One region of the Bradyrhizobium sp. CCGUVB1N3 genome, then DNA from elsewhere that is predicted to be linked to it. Evidence: predicted binding sites of a transcription regulator. Region 1 holds the regulator's gene; the other holds the start of a gene.
What was found. The regulator PhoB, encoded in region 1, activates phosphate uptake and scavenging genes when phosphate is short. The targets are predictions, from matches to a motif close to TGTCATNNANCTGTCAT.

Region 1 (3,865 bases):
GTCACTTGGATGTTGGGGCCGGCTGAGGCTGCGTTGCGCAGCGCATCATTGACCTGCCCGGAAAACGAAACGTGCCGCCTTTTAAGGGCGGCACGTGTCACTATTTTATGCCTGGAAAAACCGCTGTCAATGCCGCCAGAAGGCCCCTGCAAGCCGCGCGGCCCGTAGTCTTGCGGTGGCAATTTTGAGTTCTTTTAGCGACGGAACATGTGGACGCTGGGCCGCAGACTCTTGCGCGGGAGTCACGCCATATTGTAGCGTTTCCCCCGTCAGATACGACATCTCGTGCAGCAGTTCTGATCCTCTTAGTCCTCATGTACCGGCGTAACGTTCAGGTGCGTTTTCGCGCCCGGCGAGCCTTAAGGGATTCTGGCAGCACGGGTTTTTCGAGGCTTAGACATCGCCACGCGGCCCCAAGGATTGGCAGGCGCGCGGCGAGGGGAAGGGTGCAATGACGGTTTTGACCTGGTCCGACGATCGCGTCGAGCAATTGAAAAAGCTCTGGGAAGCCGGGCTTTCGGCCAGCCAGATCGCTGCCGAGCTCGGAAATGTGACGCGCAACGCCGTAATCGGCAAGGTGCACCGGCTGGGCCTGTCCGGCCGCGCCAAGACCCCGTCCTCGGCGGCTCCGCGGCCGCGCAAGGCGCGCCCGGCGCAGCACATGATGCGGGTGAGCCGCCCGATCTCGCGCGGCAACACCGCCCTCGCCCAGGCCTTCGAGGTCGAGGTCGAGCCCGATCCGATCACCTATGACAACGTCGTTCCGATGAGCCAGCGCCTGTCGCTGCTCGAGCTCAACGAAGCGACCTGCCATTGGCCGGTCGGCGATCCCTCGAGCCCGGATTTCTTCTTCTGCGGCGGCAAGTCGCTCTCGGGCCTGCCCTACTGCGCGCAGCATTCGCGCGTCGCCTACCAACCGGCCGCCGACCGCCGCCGCGCTCCGGCCAAGCCCGGCACGCGCTGAGTTCGGCCACAAACGACAACGTCCCGGCGCAAGGCCGGGACGTTTGATCGAGAGACGTCAGCGCGCCATCCGGCGCGCTTTTTTACGTCTGCTCCGCCTTCGCAAACCGATCATCCAGCGCGTAGCCGGCGCCGCGGACGGTGCGGATCGGATCCTGCTCGCGGCCGAGATTGAGCAGCTTGCGCAGGCGGCCGATGTGGACATCGACGGTGCGCTCGTCGATATAGATGTCGCGGCCCCAGACGCTGTCGAGCAGCTGCTCGCGCGAGAACACGCGGCCCGGATGCTCCAGGAAGAACTCCAAGAGGCGATATTCGGTCGGGCCAAGGTCGATCGGCCGTCCGGAGCGCGCGACGCGGCGTTTTTCACGATCCAGCTCGATGTCGCCGTAGGCAAGTATGGTCGCAAGCCGCTCGGGGCTCGCACGCCTGAGCAGGCCTTTCACGCGCGCGAGCAACTCGGGCACCGAGAACGGCTTGACGATGTAGTCGTCGGCGCCGGTGGCAAGCCCGCGCACCCGCTCGCTCTCCTCACCGCGCGCCGTGAGCATGATGATCGGCAACCCCTTGGTCTCGGGCCTTGCGCGAAGCCTGCGGCACAGCTCGATGCCGGACAGGCCCGGCAGCATCCAGTCGAGCACGATCAGGTCGGGGATGTGCTCCTTGAGGCGGGTGTCGGCGTCGTCGCCGCGCATCACCGTCTCGACATCGTAGCCGTCGCCTTCGAGGTTGTAGCGCAACAGCTCGGTCAGCGCTTCCTCGTCCTCAACAACCAAAATGCGTGCGCCCATGGCGTCGTCGCTCCTTAAGTGTTCGGCACGGTCGTGGCGAAGGTCGTCATGTCGCCCTTCGGACGCTTGTCCGCGATGGCCTGACCTTCGATCATGTAGAAGACGGTCTCGGCGATATTGGTCGCATGATCGCCGATCCGCTCGATGTTCTTGGCGCAGAACATCAAATGGATGCAGAACGAGATGTTGCGCGGATCCTCCATCATGTAGGTGAGGAGCTCGCGGAACAGCGAGGTACAGATCGCGTCGACCTCCTCGTCGCCTTTCCAGACCATCATCGCCGCCGGCAGGTCATGCGCGGCATAGGCGTCCAGCACCGACTTGACCTGCTGCTGCACGAGGTCGGTCATGTGCTCCAGGCCGCGGAACAGCTTGAGCGGATGGAAATCGGTCTCGAGCGCGGCAACGCGCTTGCCCATGTTCTTGGCGAGGTCGCCGATCCGCTCCAGATCGGTCGCAACGCGCATGGCGCCGACGATTTCGCGCAGGTCGACCGCCATCGGCTGGCGACGTGCGATCGTGAGCACGGCGCGCTCCTCGATCTTTTTCTGGAGCGCGTCGATTTCGGCGTCGGTTGCCACCACGCGCTGGCCGAGCGCGACGTCACGGCGGATCAGCGCATCGACGGAATCGACGATCATGCGCTCGGCAAGGCCGCCCATCTCCGCGACGAGCCGCGTGAGCTCCTGGAGGTCGGTGTCGAAGGCCTTTGCGGTATGTTCAGAAGCCATTTCCTGTCTCCTCAGCCGAAGCGGCCGGTGATGTAGTCCTGTGTGCGCCGGTCGCTGGGCGACGTGAAGATCTTGCTGGTCTCGTCGAACTCGATCAGCTCGCCGAGATACATGAAGGCGGTCTTGTCGGAGACGCGCGCCGCCTGCTGCATGTTATGGGTGACGATCGCGATCGTGTAGTCCTCGGCGAGCTCCTGGATCAGCTCCTCGACCTTGGCGGTCGAGATCGGATCGAGCGCCGAGCAGGGCTCGTCGAACAGGATCACCTCGGGACGCACCGCCACGGTGCGGGCGATGCAGAGGCGCTGCTGCTGGCCGCCGGAAAGCGACAGGCCCGACGCGTTGAGCTTGTCCTTGACCTCGTTCCACAGCGCGCCGCCGCGCAGCGCCTTCTCGACCCGGTCGTCCATCTCGGACTTCGAGATCTTCTCATAGAGGCGGATGCCGAAGGCGATGTTCTCGTAGATCGTCATCGGGAACGGCGTCGGCTTCTGGAACACCATCCCGACCCGGGCCCGCAGCAGGTTGAGGTCGAGCCTGGGGTCGAGGATGTTGGTCTGGTCGAGCATGAGCTGACCGGTGGCGCGCTGGCCCGGATAGAGGTCGTACATCCGGTTGAAGATGCGCAGCAGGGTCGACTTGCCGCAGCCGGACGGGCCGATGAACGCCGTGACACGGTTGGTGCCGAGCGTCAGGTTGATGTTCTTCAGCGCGTGGTGCTCGCCGTAATAGAAGTTGAGGTTGCGCACCGTCACCTTGGCCGGAGCCTCGGGCAGTGTCGGCGACGCCTGACGCCCGGTGGAACTTACGGAAACGGACAGATCGCTCATTTTGCAGTCCTCTCGGCGCCAAGAATGCGCGCGCCAATGTTCAGGGCAAGCACGGTCAGGGTGATCAGAAGCGCCCCGCTCCAGGCCAGTTGCTTCCAGTAGGCGTAGGGGCTCTGCACGAAATTGTTGATGGTGACCGGCAGGTTCGCCATCGTCTTGTTCAGGCTGAGGCTGAAGAACTGGTTCGACAGCGCGGTGAACAGCAGCGGCGCGGTCTCGCCGGCGACGCGAGCGGTCGCCAGCAGCACACCGGTGATGAGGCCGGAGCGCGCCGCGCGGTAGGCGATCCGCTTGATCACCAGCGAGCGCGGCAGGCCCAGCGCGGAAGCCGCCTCGCGCAGCGCGTTCGGCACCAGCAGAAGCATGTCCTCAGTCGTGCGCAGCACCACCGGGATCACGATGACGGCGAGTGCGAGAGAGCCTGCGATCGCCGAGAAGCCGCGCATCGGCACCACCACCGCGCCATAGATGAACAGGCCGATGATGATCGAGGGTGCCGACAAGAGGATGTCGTTGATGAAGCGGATCACCGAGGTCAGCTTGTCGTTGC
Region 2 (3,865 bases), 2.6 Mb from region 1:
CCAGCGTCGCGCCGCGCTTCTCGGCAATGCCGCGCGCGATCACCTCGCGATCGTCGCGGTCGCGATCATACAGCACGACCTCGGCGCCGTAGGATTTGGTGCGCTCGCGCTTGGACAGCGGCGCATCCGACGGCATCACGATGGTCGCCTGCATGTCGAGGATCTTTGCCGCGGCCGCCACGCCCTGGGCGTGATTGCCCGAGGAGAACGCCACCACCCCGCCGCTGCGCTTGTCCTGCGGTATAGAGGACACTTTGTTGAAGGCGCCACGGAACTTGAAGGAGCCGGTCCGCTGCAACATCTCCGGCTTCAGGAACACTTTTGCGCCGACGCGCTCGTTGAGCACGGGGAAGGACAAAAGCGGGGTGCGGATGGCGAAGGGCGCGATCACGCGCGCTGCGGCATCGATGTCGGCTGGTCCGACCGGGAGGGGCTGTTCCGTCATGGGTAATTTGTATCCCGGCCGCCCACGGCTGGGAAGACACCGCCGCGTGAGAGTATCAGGCGACGAAGCGCGGCTGTTCCCGTCCACCTGCGTGCGGCAGCACGGCGCCGACGGCCCGGATGCTGTCGATAAAGGCGCGGGCTGACGCCTCCCAGGTATGATTGGCGGCAAATTCGACGCAGGCCTGCCTGGAAATGTCGAGTGCGGCGAGGCAGGCGCTGCGCAGATCCTCATCCAGCTCCCCGACCGGCGCATCGCCGATCACGTCCCGCGGCCCCTTCACCGGGAACGCTGCCACCGGCAGGCCGCTCGCCAGCGCCTCGAGGAGCACGAGGCCAAACGTGTCGGTCCGGCTCGGAAACACGAACACATCGGCGGCCGCATAGATTTCGGCCAGCGCCTCGCCGTGCCTTTCCCCTAAGAAGATCGCCTGCGGATAGGCCTGCTCCAGGCCGGCGCGCGCCGGGCCGTCGCCGACGATCACCTTGGTGCCGGGCAGATCGAGGTCGAGGAACGCTTCGAGATTCTTCTCCACCGCGACGCGGCCGACGCAGAGGAACACCGGCGCGGGGAAGCAGAGATCGATGGCGCGGGGATAGAACAGCTTGTTGTCGACGCCGCGCGGCCACAGCACGACATTGTCGAAGCCGCGCTCGCTGAGCTCACGTGCCAGCGCCGGGGTCGCGGCCATCACGGCGCGGCTGGGCGCGTGGAAGCGGCGCAGCGCCCGCCAGATCAGCGAGCCCGGAACCGGCACCCTGGCGCGAACGTATTCGGGGAAGCGGGTGTGGAAGCTCGTCGTGAACGGCAGCTTGCGCTGCCGGCAATAGCGGCGAACCATGAGGCCGATCGGCCCTTCGGTCGCGATGTGGATGCTGTCGGGGCGCGCCTCCTCGATCAGCTTTGCGATCCTCGCCGGCCGCGGCATCGCGAGCCGCACGTCGCGATAGCTCGGCATCGCGAAGGTGCGGAACGATTGCGGGGTGAGGAAGCTGAACTCGACGTCCAGCGCCTTCGCGGCGTCAGCGAGCTTGGTCAGCGTCCGAACCACACCGTTGACTTGCGGGTGCCAGGCGTCGGTCGCGACCAGGATGCGCATCACGCGGCTCTTGCGGCCACCGGCACGACCGGCGCGGCCTTTTGCTGTTGATCGGCCCAGGTGATGATCTCGAAATGACCGTCGTCATGTTCGACAAGCGCCGTGCAGCTCTCCACCCAGTCGCCGCAATTCATGTAGCGGATGCCGTTCTCGTCACGGATCACGGCATAGTGGATGTGGCCGCAGATCACCCCGTCGGCATCGTGACGCCGTGCTTCGGCGGCAAGCGCCTGCTCGAACGCGCCGATATAGTTGACGGCGTTCTTGACCTTCAGCTTCGCCCATTGCGACAGCGACCAATAGGGTACGCCGAAAGCGCGACGGAAGAAGTTGACGAGCCGGTTCACCTGGATCGCGAAATCGTAGGCCTTGTCGCCGAGATGGGCGAGCCAGCGCGCGTTCTGCACCACGAGGTCGAAGATGTCGCCGTGGATCACGAGGTAACGCTTGCCGTCCGCGCCGGTGTGGACGGTGTTTTCGACCACGTCGATGCCGCCGAAATGCGTGCCGTAATAGTTCCGCAGAAACTCGTCGTGATTGCCGGGGATGTAGATGACCTTGGCGCCCTTGCGCGCCTTGCGCAGCAGCTTCTGGACAAGATCGTTATGCGATTGCGGCCAGTACCAGCCCGATTTCAGCGCCCAGCCATCGACGATGTCGCCGACGAGATAGATCGTGTCGGCATCGTGGTAGCGCAGGAAGTCCAGGAGGAGATCGGCTTGCGAACCGCGGGCTCCGAGATGAACGTCGGAGATGAACAAGGTCCGGAAGCGCCGTTCGGGACTCTCGTCACTCATATCGTAACTTCCCATGCATCAGCCTGTAACAATGTCCCGTGACAGGGGGATGACCGATTGAACCTGTGAGGCACCCTCAGATACGAATCAAATTTTGCCTCGCCCTCTCCCGCGGATATCAGCCGCATGCGACAATCAGGCGACACGGCGCCGCAGAGGCCTCCGCAAAACTCCGGGACCCCATAGGTTTATTGGTTAACGCCAGCAGGCCGCCGCCATCGCGGCCAAGGTCAATAGAACTTGTGGAGATGATGGATCGGCCCGTGGCCGTGACCGACGCTGAAGCGGTCGGCAGCGGCAATCGCCCCGCTGATCCAGGCCTTGGCATTGCGCACGGCCTGCTCGAGCGGCTCGCCCTTGGCGAGCCCCGCTGCGACCGCCGAGGATAGCGAGCAGCCGGTGCCGTGCGTGTTCTGCGTGGCGACCCGCGGCGCGGCGAGTGCGATCGCTCCCTCCACCGTGACGAGATAGTCGGTGCTCTCGGCGCCCTGCCCGTGCCCGCCCTTGATCAGTACGGCGCGAGCGCCGAGCGCGAGCAGGCGACGCCCCTGGCTCTCGATCCCGGCCTCGCTCACCGCCACCTTCTCGTCGAGCAGCGCGGCTGCCTCGGGCAGGTTCGGCGTGATCACCGATGCGAGCGGAATGAGCTTTTTGCAGAGCGCTTCGACGGCTTCTGCCGCCAGCAGCCGGTCGCCGGAGGTCGCGACCATCACGGGATCGAGCACGACATGCCGCGGCGACCATCGCGTCAGGCTGGAGGCGATCGCATCGATGCTCGCGACCTGCGCCACCATGCCGATCTTGACCGCGCCGACATCGAGATCGGAGAACACCGCATCGATCTGCGCGGTCACGAACGCGGCGGGCACCGCGTGAATGCCGGTCACGCCTTTCGTGTTTTGCGCGGTCAGCGCCGTGATCGCCGAGGCGCCATAGACGCCGAGCGCGGCAAAGGTCTTCAGGTCGGCCTGAATGCCGGCGCCGCCGCTCGAATCGGAGCCGGCGATGGTGAGCGCTGTGGGCGTCGTCATGGCACGGTTTTTTGCTGGATCTGGGCCATGATCTGTCCTAGCGCGGAGGTCCGCGGGCAGCAAGCTGGCTTGCGCCCGCCCGCAGCAAGTCCGCTTGCTAAAGTCGGCCGATTTTGGCCTATTAGCCGCCAAATCAAGTCTTCGGAGCAACCGCGATGGTTCCTTTCTTCGTCCAGATCAAATGCAAGCTCGGCCAGTCCTACACGGTCGCCAACGCGCTCGCCGAAGCCGAGATCGCCTCCGAGATCTATTCCACGGCCGGCCACTACGACCTCCTGGTGAAGTTCTACGTCGACAAGGACACCGACATCGGCCACTTCATCAACGAGAAGGTGCAGATCCTGCCGGGCATCCAGGACACCCTCACGATCATCACCTTCAAGGCGTTTGGTGGCCGTTAGCCGCCCTCCTTCCGCTTCGGCGGCGGCTTGGGTCCCTCGACCGGCGGCAGCGATTTCAGATATTCGGCCATCGCGGCGCGGTCCTCGGGCGT

Region 2: the regulator PhoB is predicted to act here: its motif matches at 2,380-2,396, upstream of NLM33_RS44185 (UDP-2,3-diacylglucosamine diphosphatase).

What each region holds. Positions count from the first base shown of each region.
Region 1 is NZ_JANADR010000001.1:6,805,909-6,809,773, reverse strand. It holds gene NLM33_RS32395 (GcrA family cell cycle regulator) at 452-964, shown strand; gene phoB (phosphate regulon transcriptional regulator PhoB) at 1,047-1,754, opposite strand; gene phoU (phosphate signaling complex protein PhoU) at 1,769-2,485, opposite strand; gene pstB (phosphate ABC transporter ATP-binding protein PstB) at 2,497-3,315, opposite strand; gene pstA (phosphate ABC transporter permease PstA) at 3,312-3,865, opposite strand, start outside.
Region 2 is NZ_JANADR010000001.1:9,364,275-9,368,139, reverse strand. It holds gene NLM33_RS44195 (threonine/serine dehydratase) at 1-445, opposite strand, end outside; gene NLM33_RS44190 (glycosyltransferase family 1 protein) at 501-1,544, opposite strand; gene NLM33_RS44185 (UDP-2,3-diacylglucosamine diphosphatase) at 1,544-2,356, opposite strand; gene thiD (bifunctional hydroxymethylpyrimidine kinase/phosphomethylpyrimidine kinase) at 2,572-3,372, opposite strand; gene NLM33_RS44175 (Lrp/AsnC ligand binding domain-containing protein) at 3,528-3,773, shown strand; gene NLM33_RS44170 (cytochrome c) at 3,770-3,865, opposite strand, start outside.